Regions from separate parts of the Actinomadura coerulea genome, predicted to be linked through region 2. Evidence: riboswitches for the same ligand, from Rfam matches in the RefSeq annotation. Region 2 holds a riboswitch; the other holds the start of a gene.
What was found. A riboswitch is a leader RNA that binds a small molecule or an ion and turns the genes downstream of it on or off. The one in region 2 is predicted to bind cyclic di-AMP.

Region 1 (11,852 bases), 1.4 Mb from region 2:
CGATCTTCCAGCCCTCGCCGGGCGCGCCGACGATGTTGCGCGCGTCGGTGCGGGCGCCGTCGAAGAACACCTCGTTGAACTCGGAGGTGCCGGTGAGCTGGACGATCGGCCGGATGTCCACGCCGTCCTGCCGCATCGGGACGAGCAGGTACGACAGGCCCTTGTGGCGGGACGACCCCGGCTCGGTGCGGCACACGACGAAGCACCAGTCGGCTTCGAGGGCCAGCGACGTCCAGACCTTCTGCCCGTCGACCAGCCAGTGGTCCCCGGCGAGGGCGGCGCGGGTCTGCACGTTGGCGAGGTCGGAGCCCGCGTTCGGCTCGGAGTACCCCTGGCACCACAGCTCCCGCGCCGCCACGATCGGCGGCAGGAAGCGGGCGCGCTGCTCGTCGGTGCCGAAGGCGATGATCGTGGGTCCGAGCAGGTTCTCGCCGATGTGGTTGACCCGGGCGGGCCCGTCGGCGAGCGCGTACTCCTCGTGGAAGATCACCTGCTGCTCGACGGTGGCGCCGCGTCCGCCGTACTCGCGGGGCCAGCCGACGCAGGTCCAGCCGGCGGCGGCCATGTGCCGCTCCCAGGCCAGGCGCTCCTCGAAGGCCTCGTGCTCGCGGCCGGGGCCGCCGAGCCCGCGGGCGTGCGCGAACTCGCCCGACAGGTTGCTCTGGAGCCAGTCGCGGACCTCGGCGCGGAAGGCCCGGTCCGCGGGGGACTCGTTCTGCTTCACACCCCGGACTCTACCAAACAGTTGTTAGAAAGAATCACCCCCCAGGGCGGGTTCGGCCTCCCGCGCGGCCACCCGCCCCGCGACGGGGGGCGCGGCGGGCGCCGCGGCCCGGACCGGCGCGGGGGCCGGCGCGGCCGCCACCCCCCGGTGGAGCAGGTCGAACAGGCGGTCCCACCGGGCGAGGACGGCGTCCGGGCGGAACCGCGAAACCGAGGCACGCGCCCCGGACCCGAGCAACCGGCGCAGCTCCGGTTCCTCGATCAGCCGGCCGAGCGCGGCGGCGAACGCGGTGACGTCGCCCGGTGGGGCCAGCAGACCGTCCCTGCCGTCCTCGATGAGCGCCCGGACGCCCGGCGCGCAGTCGAACGCCACCGTGGGCAGCCCGTACGCCATGGCCTCCAGCACCGACATCGGGAAGCCTTCGGCCCGCGACGGCAGGGCGAACACCGACGCCTCGACGAGCGCCTCCTCGACGTCGGACACCACGCCCCGGAACTCGACGGAGCCCGACAGCCCGGCGGCGTCCGCCCGCGCCCGCAGGTCCTGCTCGTCCGGACCGCCGCCGTAGACGTGCAGCCGCCACCCCGGATGCCGTCCGGCGACGCGCTCCCACGCCTCCAGCAGCAGGTCCACGCCCTTCTCGTAGGCCAGGCGGCCTACGCAGGCGACGACGGGCAGGTCGAGCGTGGGACGCACGCCGGGCGTGACGTGCAGCGCGTTCGGAATGTGGTCGGCGTTGGTCATGCCGTCCCTGGCCCAGGCGTCGGCGTCCTCGGCGGTGAGCACCAGCATCCGGTCCGCGCGGGCGTAGTGCTCCTTGACCCGCCGGTACCGCGAGGACGCGCGGGTCGCCTGGTAGGACTCGTGGCTCATGGCCACGACGCGCAGCCCGGAGGTGTCGGCGAGCCGCACCCACTCCATCGCCCACACCTGCGCCACGATGACGACGGCCCCCGGTCTCGCGGCGGCGAACAGCTCCGACAGGCGCGCGGCGCCGCGCCGCTGGGCGGCCGTCCGCCACAGGTCGCGGGCCCGCGCCGCCGGGTCGAGCCGCTGCAGAGCCCTGCGCGGGCGCCACGCCAACGCGGGCGGGCCCCACTCCCCGTGCAGCACCTCGACGGCGTAGGAGCCGTCGCGGCCGTGGTGGTACGGCTCCAGCCCGCGACTGATCCCGACGAGGGTGACGCGGTCGCCGCGCCCGGCCAGCAGCCGCGCCATGTGGTGCGCCCACCGCTGGAGGCCGCCCATGTCGTCGGCGTTGTTGCACACGATGAAGACGTCACGCGGCGTGGCCATGGCGTTTCCCCCTCCTGCTCGGCGCGGCCGGAAAGTAGCGGTCCACCACCCTGCGCGCGGCGGTGCCGCGTTCGTGCTCGCCGAAGCGCGCGGCGAACGCGCGGCGCCGCCCGGCGTGCTCGCCCTCGGCCGCGTCCAGGCCGGCGAGCGCGGCGACGAGCTCGTCCTCGGTGCGGGTGATCGGCCCGGGGGCGTGCCGCTCCAGGTCGAAGTAGCCGGTGGCCAGGTCCCTGCCGTCCGGGAGGTGCAGCACGATCGGCCGGTCGAGCAGGGCGAAGTCGAACATGATCGAGGAGTGGTCGGTGACGAGGGCGTCCGCCAGCAGCAGGAGCGGCGTCACGTCGGGCACCGCGCCGACGTCCCGCATCACGGCCCGGGCGCCCGGCGGCACGTTCGCCCGGCACAGGTAGTGGGGCCGGACGAGCAGGACGTACTCCTCCCCCAACTCCCGCGCGAAGACCGCCGGATCCACGGGCGGGTCCTGGAGCCGGACGGGACGCCCCCTCGGCCCGGTGACGTACGTGGGCGCGTACAGGACGGCGCGGCGCCCGTCGTCCAGACCGAGCGAGGCGCGCAGGGCCTCGACTTCGGCGGCGAGCTCCGGATCGCCGTCCACCCCGTTGACCAGTGGGTCGTTGCGGGGGTACCCCACCGGGAGCAGCTCGGAGCGCACGCCGAGGCCGCTGCAGAGCGTCTCGGTGTCGTGCCCGGAACGCACCAGGAAGCAGTCGAAGCGCTCCACCATCCGCCGCAGCCGCGCCTGGTCTCCCAGGGGGCCCGACTTCAGCCGCGGCTGGTCCAGCCCCATCAGCTTGAACGCCGACCCGTGCCAGGTCTGGATGTAGGTGGTCTCGGGACGCTTGCGCAGCCGGTCCGGGAAGCCCTGGTTGTCGATCCAGTACTGGGCCCGCGCGAGCGCCAGGTAGTACGCCCACGATCCGCGCTTGACGAGCCGGGCGTCGCCCGGGAACCCCTTGGGGGACGACGCGTACGACCACACCGCCGTCACCGGGCGGCCGGACCTGCGCAGCTCCCGGTAGATGTACTTCGGGTTGTCGGAGTAGTGGCGGCCGAGCTGGCTCTCGAATACCGCCAGGCCGGTCCGGACCGGCAGCCGGCTCAGCACCCGGTTGAACACGATGATCTTGGTGTTCCGGCCGGTCAGCGTCCGGCGCACGGCCCTGTCCAGCGCCCAGACCCAGTGCCGGGCCAGCCGGACCGGCCGGGACAGGGCGGCGCGGCGCGCGGCGGCGCGGGTGAGCCGCGCCCACGGGCCCTCCGTCTCCAGGGCGAACGCCAGGTGCCCGCCCTCGGTCACGTACGAGCGGAGCCGGTCCCCCGCGAACCGCGTCAGCCGCGGCCGGACGGGCAGCGAGACCCCGCCGAGCGACGGCGACCCGCGCCCCTCCCCGAGCCGGGTGACCACCTCCTCGCCGTCCACCCGGAGGCGCAGCCGGACGTCCCAGACCGGGTCGACGAACCCGAAAGGGCGGATCCTGCGGGCGGGGTCGAACTCGGCATGCCAGGTGAGCCGGTCGCCCTCGTGCCGCACGGCCGCCCGGACCCGCCCCTTCCGTGATCGGCGGCGCCGATCGCGGAATTCCAGCGTCCCGGCCAGCTCGGCTCCCCGCGGGATCCGCTCCAGCGGGTTCAGCACGTAGCCGGCCATGAGCACGCGGCCGCCGCGCGTCTCCAGCCGCGTGACGGTGTTCGCCGGGCGCAGCTCCCGCAGGGGCCGCACATGGAAGCCGAAGGACGTGACGTCCCGGACGCGGCGGCCGAGCGTCCCGCGCGGGCGCCCGGCCCCCCAGTAGACGCGCCCGTCCCGCTCCACCAGGCGGGCGCGCAGCTCGGGACGCTTCGCGGGGTCGTACTCGGCGGCGGCGAGCGCCCCCGCGTGGTCGCCCTCGCGGATCAGGTGCGCGGCGATCGCGGGCAGCGGGTTGGCCTGCTCGAAGACCCGCGGGTCCAGCTCGGCCAGGTAGCCGGCGGCCAGGTCGAGGAAGCGCGCCTGGTGGGCCGGGTCGCGGTCGCGCAGGTCGCGCAGGTACAGCACCAGGTCGTGGTTGACGAACTTGACGTCCTTGGCCCGCTGCAGGTCGTAGGCGCCGCGCAGCGCGAAGAGCATGTCGATGCGGCGGTGGATCTCCAGCCGGTCGGCGAAGTTGGCCAGCTCGGAGCGCCGGTTGGAGATCGACGGCGCCGGCGTCCGCTCCTTGACCAGCCAGTTGTAGACGCGGTGCGGGATCAGGGCGGTCCGTCCCGCCGCCAGGTAGGCCTCGGCGGTGAACAGCAGGTCCTCGTAGTGCAGCCCCTCGACGAACCGCAGGCCGTGCTCCTCCAGGAAGCCGCGCCGGTAGGCCTTGTTCGTCGAGAGGGTGTCGTAGAGGAGATCGGGGTTCTCGCTCAACGACCCGTAGACGGCGCTGTGCCGGTAGAGCCACGGGTACCAGGGCCGGACCCGCCCCTTGGCGCCCTCGGGCAGGTCGAGGAAGATCCGGTCGCAGAGCCCCGAGACCATGTCGGCGCCGGTGTCCTCGGCGGCGGCGAGGAGGTTGAGGCAGGCGTGCCGGTCCAGCAGGTCGTCGCTGTCGAGGAACATCACGTAGCGGCCGGTGGACGCCTCGATCCCGGTGTTGCGGGGACGGCCGCAGCCGCCGGAGTTGACCGGCAGGTGGACGGCCCGGATCCGCCCCGGGTGGGCCGCGGCGAGCCGGTCGGCCGCCTCGCCCGTCCCGTCGGTGCTCGCGTCGTCGACGATCACCGTCTCGACGCCGCCCAGCGACTGCGCCAGCGTCGAGGCCACCGCCCGTGGAAGCCTCCGGGCGTCGTTGTAAGCGATCACCACCACGCTGACATCCGGGCGCACCGCCATGGGCATCCCCCTCCGCAGACTCCGGCGTCCTGGATTCCTTTCCAGGAACTCCGCACTGAGGTCCAAGAGGGATCAAAGGCTGTCAACGCTTAGCATTACCCACCGTCAACGGAGGCATTGGGCACGGCACCCCGGATCGCCAGAAGGCGCCCGGCGGGAGCCGGGCGCCTTCGTGAAGCGTGCGCCTTCTCGGGCGGTGTCGGGTCAGCGGGCGTAGTCGGGGTAGCCGTAGCCGACGACCTGCGACTTCTCGCGGACCTTCTTCTGCACCGCATTGTCGGTGTTGCCCTCGATGGTGGTGATGCTGCCGTTGCCGTTGTCCTTGACGACGATGCCGACGTGGTCGATGTCACCGATGCCGGCCTTGGAACCGTCCTGCCAGTCGAAGAACACCACGGCACCGGGCTTGGCTGTGTGGCCCCAGCGGTCGGTCTGCTTGAACCAGCTCGCGTGCTGGACGGTATAGGCGTCCCAGCCCATGTTCTTGACGCCTGTCTGGGCGCCGAGCCAGGAGACGAACATGTTGCACCACTGGGCGCCGTTGTACTCCTTGACCGAGAAGCCGCCGTCGCGCTTGGCGGTGGCCTTGGCCTGCGGAGTCGAGACGAACCACTTGTGGTACTTGGTCTGGCCGCCCTTGCCCTCACGGACGCCGACCTGCTTCTCCGCCAGCTTGATCACTTCGGCGGGCTTGACCGCGTGCGGGGGGACCTTGAAGCCCTCGCGCCGCGCCTCGGCCGCGACGTTCTGGGCCTTCACCGTCTTGGCGTGGGAGGAGTTGGTGTGAACGGCGGTGCCCTTCTCAGCGACCACCGCCGCCTGGGCGGAGGAGGTGTCGGCGACCGCACGGCCGCCGGCGAGGGGGTTGACCACCGAGAGCCCCACCGCACCCGCCAGGACCGCGCCGACGGCGACGCCGACGGCCTTGTCCTCGGGCGAGAGGCGGTTGAGCGAAAGTCGATCGAAAAGACCGGACATGCAGGGAATCTCCTTGTCTTCCATGGCGCCTACCGGGTTAGCTGACGGATTCGGGCATGGAAGCAGCCCTACGGCGCGACTCTCGGGCGCGCCGATTCACCCCAGAAACGTGGGTCCCCGGCTCCGTTCCGGTCACCGACCGGACGGACTCGGCCTCGCACCGCGCGAGCGGTGCAGGTATACGGATGTTCTCTCTGGCAGATCTTGATGAGGGGGCGCGCGTCGATTGGCGCGCATCGCGTGCGGATACCGCTCCGCGATCCTCGGCCGCGCATGGTGCGGCCGGTGGCAACGCATGGGACGCGTTGCGTGATTCGGGATCGAAGGTACCAACCTTCTCAAGAAAAGCAAACCAGGCATAAAGTAAAGTCTTGCCTGCTCAAAGCCCTCTCAAGAGACTCCCAACACCGGGGCCCCTCCGCGTCTTCCCGATCTTTGCCGAAGTGCCCCTGAAGCCCTTGCCCGCCGTACTTACCGGGCCTTCGGGAAAAGGTAAAGAAGATCGAATTAGGGGCGGGCGGCGTTCTCCGCCCGGCCGGCCCGCCACTCGCCCGCCCCGCGGGGTGAGGCACACGTCACACTCGGCGATCTTCGCTGGCCGGGCGTGCCCTTCGTCACCGCGAGGCCCCGGCGGTCACTCCATGTAAAGGGCGAAGAGCGTGGTGTCGTCCGCCGCCCGGTCGTGCTCCATCCGCGCCAGCACCTCGTCCAGCACCCGCTCGGGACGCGAGGAGGAGTCACGCAGAATGTGGGTCAGGCGGACGATCCGCTCGTCCAGGTCCGCGTCGCGGCGCTCCACCAGGCCGTCGGTGTAGAGGAAGAGCATGTCGCCCGACTTGAGCCCGGTGGTGATCGTCGTGTACTCCCAGCCGGGCATGGCGCCGAGCATCGGGTCGCGGACCACCTCTAGCGGGGCCGCCCGCCCGTCCCGGACCAGGATCGGCGGCGGATGGCCCGCGCACGTCCACTCCAAGAGGTGCCGGGCCGGGTCGTAGTGGGCGACGATGGCGGTGCCCGTCGCCGGCGGGTCCATCGCGCCGATCAGCTCGTTCAGCCAGCCGACCAGCCGTCCCGGGCGCTCCCCCGTACAGGTGAGGCCCAGCAGGCCGTTCCGGGTCCGCGCCATCGCCGCCGCCGCCGGCAGCCCGTGCCCGGCCGCGTCCCCGATCGCGAACATCGCCCGCCCGTCCTGGAACGCTTTGGTCGCGAACCAGTCGCCGCCGATGCGGGCCGTGCTCTCCGCCGCCATGCTCCGGATCGAGGTGCACATGCCCGGCAGCTGCTCGAGCTCGTCCTCGTCCGGCAGGATGGCCCGCCGCAGGGTCACCGCCACGCGCCGCTCCTGCGCCGTCCGCGCCTGCTGGCGCAGCATCTGCCGCCGGGTCTCGGCCAGCGCGCGCTCCACCCCGCGCCGCCGCGTGATGTCCTGCGACACGATGTTGATCGAGACGGGCAGCCCGGACTCCCCGAGCACGGGCTCGGCGAAGACCCACAGGTGGCGGGGTGTTCCGTCGTGGCCGATCACGCGGTGCTCCGCCTCCACCGGCTCGCGGCGCGAGAACATCGTCTGGACGGCCTCCTCGACCAGGGGCAGGTCGTCGTCGGCCACGACCTTCGGCAGGTCGTGCGGCATCGGCGGCACCTCGTCGGGAGACAGGCCGTAGTTGGCCAGCATCTGGGGCGTCCAGTCCGCCTCACCGGTGGCCAGGTCCCACTCCCCGAACCCGATCAGCGCGAGCCGCTCGACCCGCTCCAGCCGCCGCGCGATGCGGTCCTCGGCCAGGTGGTACCGCCACGTCACGCAGACCCCGGTCGGCACCCGCACGCACCGCACGCTCATCCGCGACGAGCGGGACAGCCCGCGCTGCGCGGTCGAGTACTGGATCGAGGAACGTTCCAACCGCGTCCCGGTGTCCAGCACCCGGACGTAGTCGTCGAACAGCCCGCTGAGCACCGCCCCCGGATCCGTCCGCAGCAGCCGCAGCCCGGTCAGCTCCTCCCGGCCCCGCCCGAACATGTCCCTGGCGACGCCGTTGAGCTCCGCGAAGAGGAAGTCCGCCACGTTGCCGTCCGGCCCCCGCACCGGGACCAGGTGGGCCGCCGAGTCGAGCGCCCCCTCCAGCACCGCCGTCGCCGCCGGGTCGTCGGGCACCCTCACGAGGAGCTCCGCGTCCCCCCCGGTGTCCTCGGCCGTCACCCGGCGCAGCACGTCCTCGGCGTCCGACAGGACCGCCTGGCGCTTCGCGGGGACCTCCTCGGTGCGCGGCGCCCGGCGCCCCGCCACCACGGCCCCCACCGGCCCGCCGCCCCCGTCCTTGACCAGCAGCGACGCCGCCTCGGCCATCTCGATGTCCAGATCGCGCGCGAGCCAGATCAGGTGCTGCAGGGCCTCGCCCGGGGGGACGCCGAGACGCCGGGCCAGCACGACCCGCGCCTCCGCCAGCACCGCCCGGTCGTGCGCCGCGCCCCGGAGGTCCTCCATGTCCGCAACGTGCACCCCGGGCTGGGTGCCCTCCGCTTCCGCCAACCCGTCCCCCGTTCGGCGTCACCTGCCCCTGGGAGAAAAAAGCTACATACGTCAGCGAGGGACTATTCGCCCATGCCCATGCAAAGAGCCTAGATCTTTGCCCGGGTTTTCCCTCCACGCCCGAACTCGACCGCTTCCGGTGACCGTCTCAAGACGGACCCCTTCCTCGCCCTGTGACCTACGTCACCCGCGTCACCTGTCGCGTCAGCGAGGTGATCCGCGCCGCCGCCGTCCCGAACGGCGTCCCCGCCGGATGCAGCGTCAACACCGCCACGATCTTGTCCCCCACGACCCCCGTCGTGTGCAGCACGGGCCGCCCCAGCCCCAGATCGGGCCGCCACGCCGCCGGCCGCACACGGCACGGCTCCGACGGCGTCTCCCCGAACCCCGACCACCCTTGCTTGACGGCCCAAGGCCGCTTCACCGCCCGCGGGATCCCGAACGTCTGGTCGAACCCGTCCGTCCCGCAGGGCGTCGACCTCCGCAACTGCTGGAGCACGAACTCCCGCTGCCCCTCAGGCGCCCGTTCCAGCAGATACCGATACATCCGCACCACGTCCCGCGCACTGAGCGCCGTGTACCCCCAGAACCCGGGCTTCTCCGCGGGCGGCGGCGCGGTGTCCTCCAGCCCCATCCTGCGCACCATCCGCTCGATGATCTGCTTTCGCCCGCCCCGCCGCCAGAACTCCGTGGCGGCCCCGTCGTCACTCGACCGCAGCATCGGCACCAGCAACCGGCGATCGGCCGCCGACACCTCATGCCGGTCCATGTAGTCCAACGCGATGAGGATCTTCACGACCGAGGCCGACCGGAACGTCCGCCGCGCCGCCCGCGCGACCACCACCCGCCCCGCGGCCCGGTCGAACACCACGTACGAGGCCCGCACCCCCGCCGGCACCCGCACGACCGGCGCCTTGGACGGCACCTCCGAAACCCGCGGCACGGACCCCTCCGGCTCAGGACTCCCGCTCACCGACCGAGCTCCTCCGCCGTCCCCGCACCCGCACACCAGCCCAAGGCCCAGGACCCCGGCCAGCACCGCCCGCAAACGCACCATCAGGCCTGCCTACCAGAGATCCGCGCCCCCGCATCTCGGTACGCACGACCCCGCAGACTGCGCTACAGTAATCACGCCCGCTCAAACGGGCACCGGGACGTAGCGCAGTTTGGCAGCGCACTTGACTGGGGGTCAAGGGGTCGTGGGTTCAAATCCCGCCGTCCCGACAGAGCTCAGAGGCCGGATCCGATCCCACGGATCCGGCCTTTTCCCGTTCGTACAGCTACGAAGTACAGCCACAGCGCTTGATCGGTGGTCCCCCCCGCTGGTCCCCATCGGTGCCAGCCAGAGGCACAGCAAGCCGCTTGAGCGCCCCGGTGAAGCGCCCCGGGTCGGATGGAGGCTCGTTTCCCTGAGAGGATCGAGTCATGGCACGTCCGTCCCCCTATCCCCCTGAGCTGCGCAGGCGCGCGGTCCGCATGGTGGCCGAGGTCCGCCCGGACTACCCCAGTGAGTGGTCGGCGATGAAGGCCGTCGCGGCCAAGCTGGGAGTCACCTCGACCGAGACGGTGCGCAGCTGGGTGCGTCGGGCCGAGGTCGACGCCGGTGCCCGGCCGGGGACCACGACCGAGGAATCAGCCGAGCTGAAGCGGCTCAAGCGGGAGAACGCCGAGCTGCGGCGGGCGAACGAGATCCTGAAGGCGGCGGCGGGTTTCTTCGCGGCCGAGCTCGACCGGCCACCCAGGTACTGATCGCGTTCATCGACGCGTTCAAGAGGGTGTTCGGGGTCGAGCCGATCTGCCGGGTGCTGTCTGCGCACGGCACCAAGATCGCACCGTTCACCTACTACGCCGCCAGGTCGCGTCCGGCCTCGCCCCGGGCGGTCCGTGACGAGTGGCTCAAGACCGAGATCACCCGCATCTACACCGACAACTACCGGGTCTATGGCGCTCGCAAGATCTGGCGGCAGCTCCAGCGCGAGGGCCATGTCGTGGCCCGTTGCACGGTGGAACGGCTGATGCGCGAGCTGGGCCTGCACGGTGCCCGCCGCGGCCGCAAGATCCGTACCACCGTCCGCGACGACGGGCATGAGCGGGCCACCGACCTGCTGCGCCGCGACTTCACCGCCAGCAGCCCGAACCGCCGATGGGTGGCCGACTTCACCCACGTGACCACCTGGGCCGGCGTGGTCTACGTCGCGTTCGTGGTCGACATCTTCTCCCGCGCCATCGTCGGCTGGGCGGCGGCGACCACCAAGCGGACTCGGCTGGTGCTGGATGCGCTGGACATGGCGCTGTGGCGGCGCGACCGCGCCGGCCGCCCCGTCGGGCCCGGCCTGGTGCACCACAGCGACGCGGGGTCGCAATACACCTCTTTCCGGTTCACCACGCACCTGGTCGACGCCGGGATCGACGCCTCCATCGGCACCGTCGGCGACGCGCTCGACAACGCATTGATGGAGTCGGCGATCGGCTTGTACAAAACCGAGCTGATCAAACCTGGTGGGCCGTGGAAGAACCTGACCGGCGTCGAGCTGGCCACCGCCGAGTACGTGGACTGGTACAACACCACCCGGCTCCACGGTGAGATCGGCCACGTCCCACCCGACGAATACGAGGCCCTCTACTACCGCCAGAACCACACAGAACCACAGGTCACAGCCACAACCTAAAGCCTCTACCGAACCCGGGGCGCTTCACTCACAACGTCCCGTCCCCACCAGAGGCCTCACATGCTTTTGTACCGTGCTTCGCTGCCGTTGTCGCGCCGAACCCTGGCCTACGCCACCGGTGTCGTCCGCCGCCAGGTCAACGGGAGCAAGGGCCGGCGCCTACCTCCGGGCATGCAGGCTCTGATGACCTTGGTCTACTTGCGTAAGGGCGAGACCTACGCCGAACTGGGCGCCGGATTCGGTGTGTCGACCACCACCGCGTGGCGCTATGTCAACGAGACCGTCGACCTGCTCGCCGCCCGATCGCCCAAACTCGGCGCCGCCCTGGCCAAAGCGGTCAAAGCCGGGCTGCCGTACCTGGTGCTGGACGGCACCTTGATCTCGATCGACCGGGTCGCCGCCGACCGGCCCTACTACTCGGGAAAGCATCGTCGCCACGGCATGAACCTCCAGGTCATCGCCGCACCGGACGGGACACTGCTGTGGGTGTCGGGACCGCTGCGCGGCTCGGTCCACGACTTGACCGCGGCCCGGATCTGGGGTGTCATCCGGGCGCTGGCCGCCACCGGCCTGCTCGTGCTGGCCGACAAGGCCTACCAGGGCGCCGGCGCGCACATCCTCACGCCCTACAAGGGACGTGACAAGCCCGGGCCGCAGAAGGACGCCAACCGCGCACATGCCAAGCTCCGCGGACCCGGCGAACGCGCGAACGCGCAGCTCAAGTCATGGCGAATCCTGCGGAAGCTGCGCTGCTGACCCCACCGCGCCGGCCGCCTCGCCAAG
Region 2 (11,852 bases):
GCGCCGACGAGGGTGAGCACTTCTCGATGGGCCGTCACAGCCCGGACGGGTCGCCTGTCTTAGCTGGTGACCGGGTGACCCCGGGGCGCGGCGAATCCGTGCTCCGGCGGTCGCCGCGTACCTACTGGAAGGCCGAAAGTGCACGACATGTTCAACGGCAGAGTCGTCCTCGTCACCGGAGCGTCCTCGGGCATCGGCGAGGCCACAGCGCTGGCCTTCTCGGCGGAGGGGGCCCGCGTCGCCGCCGGAGCCCGGCGCGCGGATCGGCTGGAGTCCCTCGCGCGCAAGGCGCCGGGCGAGGTCCTGACCCTCGATCTGGACGTGACCGACCAGGAGTCGGTGCGAGCGGCGGTCGCCGCGACCGTCGAGCGCTTCGGCGCCCTGGACGTCCTGGTGAACAACGCCGGCGTCATGCTCAACGGCCCGATCGCGGGTGCGGACACCGCCGAATGGACACGCATGGTCGAGACCAACCTGCTCGGGTCGATGTACATGGTCCACGCGGCACTGCCGCACCTGCTGAAGGCCAAGGGCACCGTCGTGCAGATCTCCTCGACCTCGGGCCGGGTCGCGTCGGCCTACAGCGGCGTCTACGGCGCCACGAAGTTCGGCATCACCGCCTTCTCCGAGGCACTGCGGCAGGAGGTCACGGCCCAGGGCGTTCGCGTGGTGGTCGTCGAACCCGGCTTCGTCGCGACCGAACTGATCAGCCACAACACAGATCCCGCGATGCGGGCCCTCGCACGGGACATGGCCGCCGCCATGCGCACCCTTCAGCCCGAGGACATCGCCAACGCCGTCGTGTACGCGGTCACCCAGCCCGAGCACGTCGCCGTCAACGAGATCCTCGTCCGCCCGACCGACCAGACCAGGTAGGGGAGCGAGGGTCACAGATCGGTGAGCTGTCCGGTCTTGGCTGGCGACGGTGAAGAGGTGAGGACGACATGCCCACGATCCGGACGGCCGGCGGTCACGCGGACCGTTCCACCACCGGGGAACGGCCCAAGGACGCCTCCCGCTCCCCGGAGCCCCCGTCCCGCAGCGGCGCTGGGAGCGGTGGCCGCGGCGTTGACGACGGCCGTCCATGACCGGCCCGGACGCCGGCGCCCTCGCCTCGCTCGCGGAGATGCTCGACGAACGGCGGCACCTGGTGGACATCGCCACCTGGATGTTCGGCTCCGCCGCCGCGGCCGAGGAGATCGTCCAGGAGACCTACCGTCGCTGGTACGTCCTCGACGACCGCGAACGCGCCGCCATCGCGCTGCCCCGGGCCTGGCTGACGCGGGTGGCGGGAGGCATCTGCCTGGAACTGATCGCCTCCATCGCCGCGGCCGTCCCCGGCGATCCGGCCCTCCCCACCGCCTCGGCCCCCTTCGGTTCCACGGCCGGCGACCGGGATCCCGCCGTCGAGGGGAGTCCGATTCGCCGTCCGGCCCCGTCCAGCACGCCCGACCTCGCCGAGGGCCGACCGCGGCCGGGGCGGGACGTTCCCGACCGTGCGATGCTGCGGAGGCATGATCGGATCGCTCGGCGGTTCGCGGCGGCCTGCGGCGCGGGGGACACGGCCGCGCTGATGGCCGTCCTGGCCGCCGACGCGATCGTGGTCAGCGACGGCGGCGGCAACCTGCGCGCCGCGGTCCATCCCACCCACGGTGCGGACGCCGTGGCCCGGTTCATCACGGCTCTGCTGTCGGGCCGCCCCCGTACCGCCGTGACCGTCGGGTCCGTCAACGGCCGCACCGGCCTCGTCCTGCGCCGCGAAGGACGGAAGGTGGCGGTGGTCAGCGTGAGCACGGCGGGCGACGAGGTCATCGCAGTCTGGATCGTGCTGAACCCCGCCAAGCTGGAAGGCCGGCATCGTCCCTGACGTGCTGACGTTCGCCGGCCGGTCAGAGCGCCTGGATCCCGGAGGTGCCTGGCGACTCATGTCGCTTCCTTGAGCCAGGTGCGGCAGAGCCACCAGCCGTTCATGGCGCCGAAGGTGCTGAACGGGTCGATGCCGGTCACTTCGGTGAAACGCTGGATCCGGTTGCGCACCGTGTTGGGGTGCACGAACAGTGTCCCGGCAGCGGCGGTGACGTCGCGGTCGCTCTCCAGCCAGGCGAGGACGGCGCGCGCCACCGGCTCGGCGCCGGATCCGAGCGCGGCCCAGGAGGACCGGTGGCGGTCGAGCAGCACCGCGGCGAGGTCCGGCCGTTCGGTGAGCGCGGCCAGCGGTGCCACGTCGGCGATGTGGACCGCGCCCGTCCGCCCGGTCGACTCGGCGGCGGCCAGGGCGGCGGCCGCCAGGCGCCGCACCGGGGCCAGTTCCTCCGGCTCGGCGGGGCCGGCGAGCCCGGCCGTGATCCCGGCCGCGGCGACCGCGCGGGAGGGCGTCCGAGGAAGGACGCCGACGAGCAGGTCGTTCACGATCGCGCACAGGACCGGCGGATGCTCTCGCAGAGCCCGCTCCACCGGGACGGCGGCGCCGGGCCGGGCGACGAGCACCCACAGTCCGCCGGTGGCCGGCAGGCCCGCTTCGGCGACCGCCAGTGCGGCCGCCGAGCCGCCCTGCAGCAGCCGCCGCAGGATGGCCGCGTCCCGGTCGCCCGGCAGCGGGTCCGCGCCCGCCCTCGTGGCCCGGTGGGATGTGATCAGCCGGGACCGGACCGTCTCGGCCCAGTCGTCGTACAGCTCCCGCGCATCCAGCAGCCGGTCGGGTCCGACCCCCTCGGCGCGGGCGAGCTCCCGGGCCCGCGCCCAGATCGCGCGCTCGGCGACGTGGACGGCGGCGAGCACCGCCTCGATCGGTATGCCCTGCCGGGCGCGGGTGACGCCGAGCTCCTCCACGAACGACAACTCGGCCTCGGTGGGGCCGCGACGGGCGGCCAGCGCCCGGGTCGCCGCCGCCAGGAGCGCGCGGGTGTGCCCGGCGATGTCGGACGGGGGCAGCGCCGCGACCTCCCGTACCGCCGTGCGGACCCCGGCGATCACCGAGGGGAGCAGGTCCTCCTCGCCCACGACCCGCTCGATGAGGTCGATCACCGCCGTCCAGCTGTCAGGTGCGTCCATTCCGCTCATGCTGCCCGCCGTTGTGGCGGCCCACAACCTCGGCCCCGAACCGCGTGCCGTGGCCCATGTCCAGCCCGGTGGAGCAGGCCCTACGGTTTGGCGAGCGCCACAACGTCCGAGGAGAAAAGCCATGGCCCCTCCCCGCCGTGTCGCCGTGATCGGCGCAGGAGCAGCCGGTCTCGCGACGCTCAAGGCGCTGCTCGACGCCGGCTGCGAGGCCGTCGCGTACGAGAAGGGCGACCGGCCCGGCGGCCTGTGGGCCAGGGACAACAGCAGCGGCTTGTCTCCCGCGTACGCCTCCCTGCACCTGAACACCAGCAAGGGCCGTACGGAGTTCGCCGACTTCCCGATGCCCGCCGCATGGCCCGACTACCCGTCGGCCGACCACATCGCCGGCTACCTGTCCGACTACGCGGGAAGGTTCGGGCTCGCGCCGCACATCCAATTCCGCAGCGCCGTCGCCCGTGTCGAGCACGGGCAAGCGTGGACGGTGACGACCGAGTCCGGCGACACGGAACGGTACGACGCCGTGGTCGTCGCCAACGGCCACAACTGGGACCCGCGCCTCCCTGACCCGATGTATCCCGGGACCTTCGACGGCGTCCAGATGCACGCTCACGACTACCGCACCGCCGACGTCTTCCAAGGCAAGCGGGTACTCGTCGTCGGGATGGGCAACTCCGCCATGGACATCGCCGTGGACGCCTCGTACACGGCCCGGGGCCCGGTCCTGCTCTCGGCCCGGCACGGGGTCCACATCGTCCCCAAGTACCTCTTCGGCCGCCCGTCCGACGCGACCGGCGGCGCCCTCGCCGCCCTGCCGTGGCGGCTGCGCCAACGCGTCGCCGAGACAATGCTGCGGCTGGCCGTGGGGACCCCGCAGAGCTACGGCCTTCCGGCTCCCGCAGGCGGCCTCTTCCAGAACCATCCCACGATCAGCGACACGATCCTGCACCGCCTCACCCACGGCGAGGTGGCCGCGCGCCCCGGCATCGGCCACCTCGGCGGAGACCGGGTCGTCTTCACCGACGGCACCGCCGACCCGGTCGACCTGATCGTGTGGGCCACCGGCTACCGCGTGAGCATCCCGTTCCTGTCCCCGCGCTGGCTGGGGCCCGACCCGGAACGGCTGCCGCTCTACAAGCGGGTCTTCCACCTGGCCGAGCCCAGCCTGGCGTTCGTGGGCCTGATGCAGTCCACGGGCGCGGCGCTCCCCGTGGTGGAGGCCCAGGCCAAACTGGCCGCCGCATACCTGTCCGGCTCCTACGCCCTGCCCCCGGCTGACGAACAGCGCCGCGCCGTCGCCCGCGCTCTGCGCGCCGCCGTCCGGCGCTGGGGTGAGAATGCGCGGCCCCACATGCGCATCGACTTCGACCAGTACGTCGCCGACCTGCCCCGCGAGATCGCGGCCGGCCGCTCCCGCCTCGCCCGCGGGGCACGCCCGTTCACTCCCAAGGAGACCGTCGTATGAGCACCCGCCGCGACCCCCACGGCATGCGCGTCCTCGTCACCGGCGCGTCCGGGACGTTCGGCCGGGCGGTCTGCGCCCGGCTGAGCGGACTCGGGGCCCACGTCGTCGGCCTGGACCTGGCGCCTCGCGAGGACGACCCGGTCGAGGTCCTGGCCTGCGACATCACCGACGACGACGCCGTCCCGGCGGCGGTGGCCGAGGCGATCGGCAGGCTCGGCGGGCTCGACCTGCTGATCAACAACGCCGGCATCGGCGGGCCCGCCCCCGCCGAGCTGCCGCCCGGCGCGGAGGTCCGCCGCCAGCTCGACATCAACCTGCTCGGCACCTGGCGGGTGACCGCCGCATGCGTGGACGCCCTGGTCGCCTCCCGCGGCCGGGTCGTCATGGTCTCCTCGCGGATGGCCGTCATGCAGCTGCCGCTCGCCGCCGCGTACGGCGCCTCCAAGCGCGCACTGGTGGCGTACGCGGACGCGCTCCGCCTGGAGATCGGCACCCACGTCGACGTCACCTGCGTGTACCCGTCCGCCGTACGGAGCCCGATCCACGACTCCACGGCCGCCGCAGGGCTCTCGCTGGAGGGCATGAGCCAGTACGAGCCGCTGGAGGGCGTGGTCCGCACCGTGCTCCGCGCCGCACTGGGCGGACGCCCCCGCCGCGACCTTCCGACGACCCGCCGGGGAGCCGTCGAATTCTTCCTGGCCCGCCACCTGCCCGCACTGACCGACCGGATCGTCGCCCGAACGCTGGCCGACCGGGTCCGCTCCGGCGCGTTCAAGGGCGCCGAACTGGCCGCCGGCGTCGTCGCGCGGCACCGGTCCGCCGGATGACCACGCTGCGCGACCAGGGCGCGGACGCCGGCCAGGACGAACCGCGGACCAGGACGGGCGACCTCTGCGCGTACGCCGCCGGCTCGGTAGGGATGGGCGTATGGGTCACCGTGCCCGGGCTGCTGACGACACCGTCCGATCTGCGCGTCGGCTACCACGAGCGCACCCGCGTCTTCATGTTCCGCATGCTCTTCCTGACCCTGGGGCTCCTCGGCGCCGGTGCCGCGGCCCCCGCGCTGGTGGCCGCGGGGGGACGCGGCGACTACACCCGGATGGCCACGGTCCTCTCCGGCGTCATGCTCGTCTCCGGCCTGGTCTCACTGGCGGGGGTACGGCGCCTCACCGCACACGCCGGTTTCCGGACGCCGCCCGAACGCGCCCACTCCGCCCTCGGCGACATCACCATCGCCTGGCGGGACCGCGGCTTCCGGTCACTGGCGCTCTCCTACCTGTTCACCGGGACCACCACGCACCTGTTCCTCGCCGCCCTGCCCTTCTATACCGAGTACGTCTTCGAGGACACCGGCCTCACGGCGGTGTTCATGGGCGCCTTCCTCGGCCCGGCGGTCGTTGCGGGGCCCGCCTGGGCGGGGCTGTCCCGGCGCATAGGCAAGCAACGCGGCCTGCTGATCTCGCAGGCCGTCTTCATCGCCGGCTCCCTGGCCCCTCTCCTCGGCTACGGTGCGACACCGGCCGTCGCCGTGGTCGCCGTACTGGGCGTCGCGTTCGCCGGCCTCCAACTCTTCGCGTTCTCGATGGTCCCGGACGCCGTCGCGGCCGCCGAGGCACGCGGCACGGCCCGGGCGGGCGCCTACACCGGCGTCTGGACCGCCACCGAGGCCAGCGGCACCGCCATCGGCCCCTACGTGTACTCCGCGGTGCTCGCCCTCGGCGGCTTCGTCTCCACCACCGAGGGCCACACCGTGGCCCAGCCGGACTCCGCCCACACCGCCCTGCTCCTCGGCTTCACCCTCGTCCCGGCCATACTCATGATCATCGCCCTGATGTTCCAGCTCCGCTGCCCACTCGACCAAGGGCGATGACCGGCGGTCCCCGGTGCCTCCGGCTTGCTCCTCCGGCTCCGGCGTTGTTCACCAACGCGCGTCCGGCAGCGCCGTAGGCGGCGGGGGATTCGTCTCCATGCTCGGTACCCGGTCGGCTCAGATCAGCGCCGATAGCTCAAGGGCAACGAGCTGCTTCGTTCGCGAATTTCAGGCGAGGTGGGGTGGTTGTGTGTGGTCGCCTCGGTTGTGAGCGGCCGGCGGCGGAGGAAAATTATGGTCCGGCTTGACTGGCCCGCATCCCCTGCGTTTAGGGGGTTTTAGGGAGTCTTTGCTGGTCGGCCGGGTCTTTGGGACGTGCTTGACGAAATATGGGGCCGCTTGAACCTGTTGTGGGAGTGTGACCGACGGGAAAGCCCGTCCGGAGCGCCCGACCAGATCATGAAGGGCGCATCGAGTCCCTGATCATCAGGACGGCCGATCAAGGCACGTCCGCCGCCGAGTCCGCAGAGAGCCGATCACGGCCGAGCGGAGCCGGGGACCCACCGAAACACCGGGGTGAATCCGCACCCCCGCCGTGCGCGGGGCCGCGGTAGGGCCACTTCCACGCCCGAACCCGACAGCTAACCCGGTAGGCGGACTGGAAGAACTCAGGAGAACCTTCGCATGACCGCTCGTACCTTTGACCTGACCAAGCGCTTGGGCGCCCGCGTCGCCGCGGGAGCCGTCCTCTCCCTGGCAAGTGTGGTCGGGTTCGGCTCGCTCGCCCCGTCCGCCCATGCGGACACCAAGCCCGCGACCACCGCGCACGTCGCCGCCGTTTCCAAGGCCGACGCCAACGGCGCCAAGACCAGCGGCCAGAGCGCCGCGGCCGGCGCCTCCGCGCAGGACGTCATCAAGCTCGCCCGCACGCAGGTCGGCACCCACGAGGACGCGTCGGGCAACAGCAAGTTCAACGACTGGTACGTCGGCTCGCCGCTGGGCGAGCAGAACGCCCACCGCATCGGTGCCAAGAAGGCCTCGGTCTACAAGGGCCAGTCCTGGTGCGACATGTTCGTGTCCTGGCTGGGCCAGCACACCGGCACCAAGGGCATGGGCGCCGACGCCTACACCGTCAGCCACGCCCAGTGGTTCAAGAAGACCGGCCGCTTCGGCGAGACCCCGAAGCCCGGCGCTGTGGTCTTCTTCGCCTGGAACGGCGGCGGCATCAAGGGCGTCGAGCACGTCGGCATCGTCGTGAAGGACAACCACGACGGCACCATCAACACCATCGAGGGCAACACCGGTGACGCGGTGAAGAAGAAGGTCCGCGACACTTCCACCGTCGCCGGCTACGGCTACCCCCAGTACCGGTGAGCCGGGGCCGCTCAGCGGCCCCTCACCCCGCACCGTCCAGTGGTGCTCCCCCCTTCTCCGTTCCCACGCGATCACACCCACGTCGCGAGCACGCCCGTGCCGTGCGCCGGACCCGTCATGCCCGAACGGCGGGCCTTACACGCCCGAAGACGTGACCCGGCGCCCGGACCACCGAGCAAAGGATGAACATGCAGCAGCGAGTCCTCGACAAGGCCCTTATCGGTACCGCCCTCGCGGGCATGCTGGTCACGGGCGTGGCGGCCGGGACCGCCCATGAGGCCATGGCGGACGAGCCGACCGCGCACAAGGTCACCGCGCAGCAGGTCACCGGGCATAAGGCCACGGGGCAGCAGGTCACCGGACACAAGGTCACGGGGCAGCAGGTCACGGGGCACAAGGTCACCGGGCAGCAGGTGATCGAGCAGCAGGTGGCCGGGAAGAAGTTCACCGGGAAGAAGTTCACCGGGAAGAAGGTCACCGGGAAGAAGGCGGCCGGGCAGAAGGCGGCCGGGCAGCGCGACGCGAAGGCCCCCCGCCACACCACCGGCAAGGTCGCTCCGAAGAGCCACACCGTCCTGTCGGGCAGCACCACCGCGTCCTACTTCTGGGACGACGGCTCGGGCGTGAACGGCGACACCGGCGCCCCGGCGGGCGGCAAGCCGATGCAGAAGGGCCTGTTCGCCAGCCCGAGCTGGCCTTTGCACACCAAGGTGAAGGTCACCTACCACGGGCGCAGCGTCACCGGCTTCGTCGGGGACCGCGGACCGGGCGAGCCGTCGCACCGCGGCGTCATGCTCGACCTCGACACCTACACTTTCCGGCACCTGGTGGACGGCAAGAAGCCGAACAGCAAGTACGACACGGGCACCTCGGCGGGCCACCTGAAGGGCGTCAAGTACGAGGTCCTGTCCTGGGGTCACGGCGCCGGCAAGAAGGGCGCCCCGAAGCCCCTCGGCTGACCAGCCCCGCCCAGGTGATCCCTCCAAGTCGCCCCAAGATCCACCACAGGCCCCGCTCCCGTCCCCGGACGAGAGCGGGGTCCGTCACGTCAAACGGTCAACCGTGTCGACGCCGCGACGATCCGGCGCCGATCTCCTCCGCTCGGACGACACCGGCTACCGGGGTATCACTCCGCCATGGCTCGCCAGCGTGACGCCTCCGCCTCGACCGCCTTCCTACCCTCCTCCCGGCCAGCACGGACGAGACTGAGGGAGAAGGACGGATGCGCAGGCTGCGGGACCTCTCTGCCCCACCCCGAATCGGCCACCGTGAGGCAGTCCCCTCCGGACACGCGCGGGCGGCCATAGGCTGGCGCTCATGACGCCCGAGGAACCCCCGCGCGCTCTGCTCGCCGGGGCGTCGCGTCGGTCGGTGCGGCTGTTGCCGTGGGGGGTGGCGTTCGTGCTGTGCGTCGCCCTGCTGCCCACCACGATCACGGTGCTGGGCGTCGACTACGGTCTGAACGGCGGCATCGCGGGCGCGCTGGCCGTCGCGCAGGCGGCCCCGCTGCTGCTCGCCGTCGTCCGGCCGCTGCCTGCCTGGTACGTGATCTTCGCCGCGGACGTGGCCGGGGCGCTCGCGCTGCTCACCGTCGACTTCGAAGAGCGGCTCCTGTGGCCGTTCCCGCCCATGGAGATCGTCGGGTACCTCGGCCTCTGCCTCGCCCTCGGCCTGCGCGAGTCGCGCCGGACGCTGCTGCTGGTGTGGCTGGCGACGGCGGGCGCGAGCGTCGGCCTGGGGTTCGTCGCGCCCCACGGCACGAGCGCCAGGGACGCGCTGCTCACGATCCTGAGCGGCGTCGCGCTCGTGCTCGGCGGTGCGCTCCGCGAGCGGTACGAGGCGCAGCGCAGGCTGGCCGAGCAGGAGACGATCAGCGAGGCCGAGCGCGGCCGGCGAACGCTGCTGGAGGAACGCGCCCGCATCGCGCGCGAGCTGCACGACGTGGTGGCGCACCACATGTCCGTCATCACGGTGCAGGCGGACACCTCGGTCTACCGTCTCGACGGGCTGACGCCGGACGTGCGGGAGGAGTTCACCTCCATCGCGGCGACCGCGCGCGAGTCGCTCGGCGAGATGCGACGGCTCCTCGGCGTGCTGCGGAGCGAGGAGGCGCACGGCGAGCTCGCGCCCCAGCCGGGCCTGGAACGGATCGGGCAGGTGGTGGAGGCGACGGTCAGGGCGGGCGTACCGGTGGAGTTCGCCTCCTGCGACGCCGAGGTGCCCGAGGCGGTGGGGCTCTCCGCGTACCGCATCGTCCAGGAGGCCCTTGCGAACGTCGTGCGGCACGCGCCGGGTGCTCCGACACGCGTGTCGGTGGCGGAGGAAGGGGGCTCGCTCACCGTCCTCGTCGTCAACGGGCCTTCGCCCGAGCCGCCCGCCGCGCCGCTGGAGGAGGGCGGCACGGGCCACGGCCTCGTCGGCATGCGCGAACGGGTGCGGCTCGGCGGCGGCACCCTCGAAGCGGGGCCGCTGCCGGACGGCGGCTTCCGCGTGGCCGCCCGGCTCCCCCTGACGGAAAGGGACTTCACGTGACGACGCGCGTCATCATCGTCGACGACCAGGCCATGGTGCGGGCCGGCTTCGCCGCGCTGCTGGCCGCCCAGAGCGACATCGAGGTGGTGGGCGAGGCCCCCGACGGCGCGCAGGGCGTCGAGCTCAGCCGGCGCACCCATCCCGACGTCGTGTTGATGGACGTCCGCATGCCCGAGATGGACGGTCTGGAGGGCGCGCGCCGCCTCCTCTCGCCACCGCCGGGCGTGACGCACCGACCGCGCGTCCTGATGCTCACCACGTTCGACGTCGACGACTACGTCTACGAGGCGCTGCGGGCGGGCGCGAGCGGCTTCCTGCTCAAGGACGCGCCGCCGGCCGACCTCATCGCGGCGGTGCGCGTCGTCGCCTCGGGCGACGCGCTGCTCGCCCCCTCCGTCACGCGCCGCCTCATCGCGGACTTCGCCCGGCAGCGTCCCCCCGCCCGGGGCAAGCCCGCGCTGCGGCTCAAGGCCTTGACGGAACGCGAGACCGAGGTCCTCACCCTGGTGGCCCGCGGCATGTCCAACTCGGAGATCGCGGAGACGCTGGTGCTGGCCGAGCAGACGGTGAAGACGCACGTGAGCCGCGTCCTCACCAAGCTCGACCTGCGCGACCGCGCCCAGGCGGTGGTCTTCGCGTACGAGTCGGGGCTGGTGACCCCGGGCGAGTAGGACCCCTCTCCTCCACCCCCCACCGCCGTAGCACCCCCACATCGGCTCCCGGGTATGACGCCCGGCGCGCAACCGCCCCCGCACACTCCACCCGATCGGTACGGAGACGACGAGAGGGCGGATGATGAGGCTACGCAGCGGCAAGTGGAAGGCGGGCGGAACACCGGCCCGCCCGGGTCCGGCGAATCCACCTTCCCGCAGCGCGCCGCCGGGCTCGACCGAGGTATGGACATCCATGCCCGTGACTCCGGCTCCCCCCGTTCCCCCGCCCCGCATCCGGAAGGCCGCCGTCGGGGCCCTCGGCATGCTGGCGGCCGCCACCGGAACCCTGGAATCGGTGGTGGCGCCGACACTCCCGCTGCTGCAGCGCGAACTGTCGATGAGCCCTGCCGAAGGGGCACTGCTCAGCATCGCGATGCTCATCACCGGTGCTCTCGTCGCGCCCGTCGCGGGCAATCTCGGTGACCGGCACGGCGGAAAGCGCGTCATGACCCGGCTGATGGCGGTGGTCGCGGCCGGCGGCCTGGTGTCCTCGCTGGCGCCGAACCTGCCGATGCTGCTGCTCGGGCAGGTGCTGCAGGGCGCGATGGTCGGCGCGATGCCGCTCTCGTTCATCCTGGTGCGCAGGCACCTCCCGGCGGGGGAGTCGCAGGTGGCCATCGGGGTGGTCAGCGGGCTGTTCGTGGGCGGCGGCATGCTCGGCACGCTGATCGCCGGGCCCGTCGCGGAAGGACTGTCCCGGCACTGGATGTTCGCGATACCGACGCTCGCGATCGTCGTGGCGACCCTGTCCGTCCACCTGCTGATGCCGGACGACCCGCCGGCCCGCCCGGACGCCCGGATCGACTGGCCCGGCCTGGTCCTGCTGAGCGGCGTCCTGCTGACGCTCATGCTCGGGCTCTCGATGGCGCCCGGCCTCGGCTCGCGACCGCTCGCGCTCGGC

Region 1: another riboswitch for cyclic di-AMP. It lies ahead of BKA00_RS05760 (CHAP domain-containing protein); the one in region 2 lies ahead of BKA00_RS12225 (CHAP domain-containing protein).

The regions. Positions count from the first base shown of each region.
Region 1 covers NZ_JACHMQ010000001.1:1,223,313-1,235,164, reverse strand. Annotated here, with positions in the region: gene BKA00_RS05775 (acyl-CoA dehydrogenase family protein) at 1-724, opposite strand, end outside; gene BKA00_RS05770 (glycosyltransferase) at 749-2,020, opposite strand; gene BKA00_RS05765 (bifunctional glycosyltransferase/CDP-glycerol:glycerophosphate glycerophosphotransferase) at 2,004-4,895, opposite strand; gene BKA00_RS05760 (CHAP domain-containing protein) at 5,100-5,873, opposite strand; cyclic di-AMP (ydaO/yuaA leader) riboswitch at 5,885-6,038, opposite strand; gene BKA00_RS05755 (SpoIIE family protein phosphatase) at 6,508-8,355, opposite strand; gene BKA00_RS05750 (serine hydrolase family protein) at 8,579-9,373, opposite strand; tRNA gene BKA00_RS05745 (tRNA-Pro) at 9,551-9,624, shown strand; one part of gene BKA00_RS05740 (IS3 family transposase) at 9,826-10,108, shown strand; one part of gene BKA00_RS05740 (IS3 family transposase) at 10,108-11,069, shown strand; partial or broken gene BKA00_RS05735 (transposase family protein) at 11,130-11,852, shown strand, end outside.
Region 2 covers NZ_JACHMQ010000001.1:2,638,743-2,650,594, reverse strand. Annotated here, with positions in the region: gene BKA00_RS12255 (SDR family NAD(P)-dependent oxidoreductase) at 148-876, shown strand; gene BKA00_RS12250 (nuclear transport factor 2 family protein) at 1,085-1,867, shown strand; gene BKA00_RS12245 (helix-turn-helix domain-containing protein) at 1,924-3,051, opposite strand; gene BKA00_RS12240 (flavin-containing monooxygenase) at 3,182-4,522, shown strand; gene BKA00_RS12235 (SDR family NAD(P)-dependent oxidoreductase) at 4,519-5,349, shown strand; gene BKA00_RS12230 (MFS transporter) at 5,346-6,392, shown strand; cyclic di-AMP (ydaO/yuaA leader) riboswitch at 6,837-7,002, shown strand; gene BKA00_RS12225 (CHAP domain-containing protein) at 7,017-7,706, shown strand; gene BKA00_RS38815 (hypothetical protein) at 7,895-8,665, shown strand; gene BKA00_RS12215 (sensor histidine kinase) at 9,024-10,238, shown strand; gene BKA00_RS12210 (response regulator) at 10,235-10,909, shown strand; gene BKA00_RS12205 (MFS transporter) at 11,145-11,852, shown strand, end outside.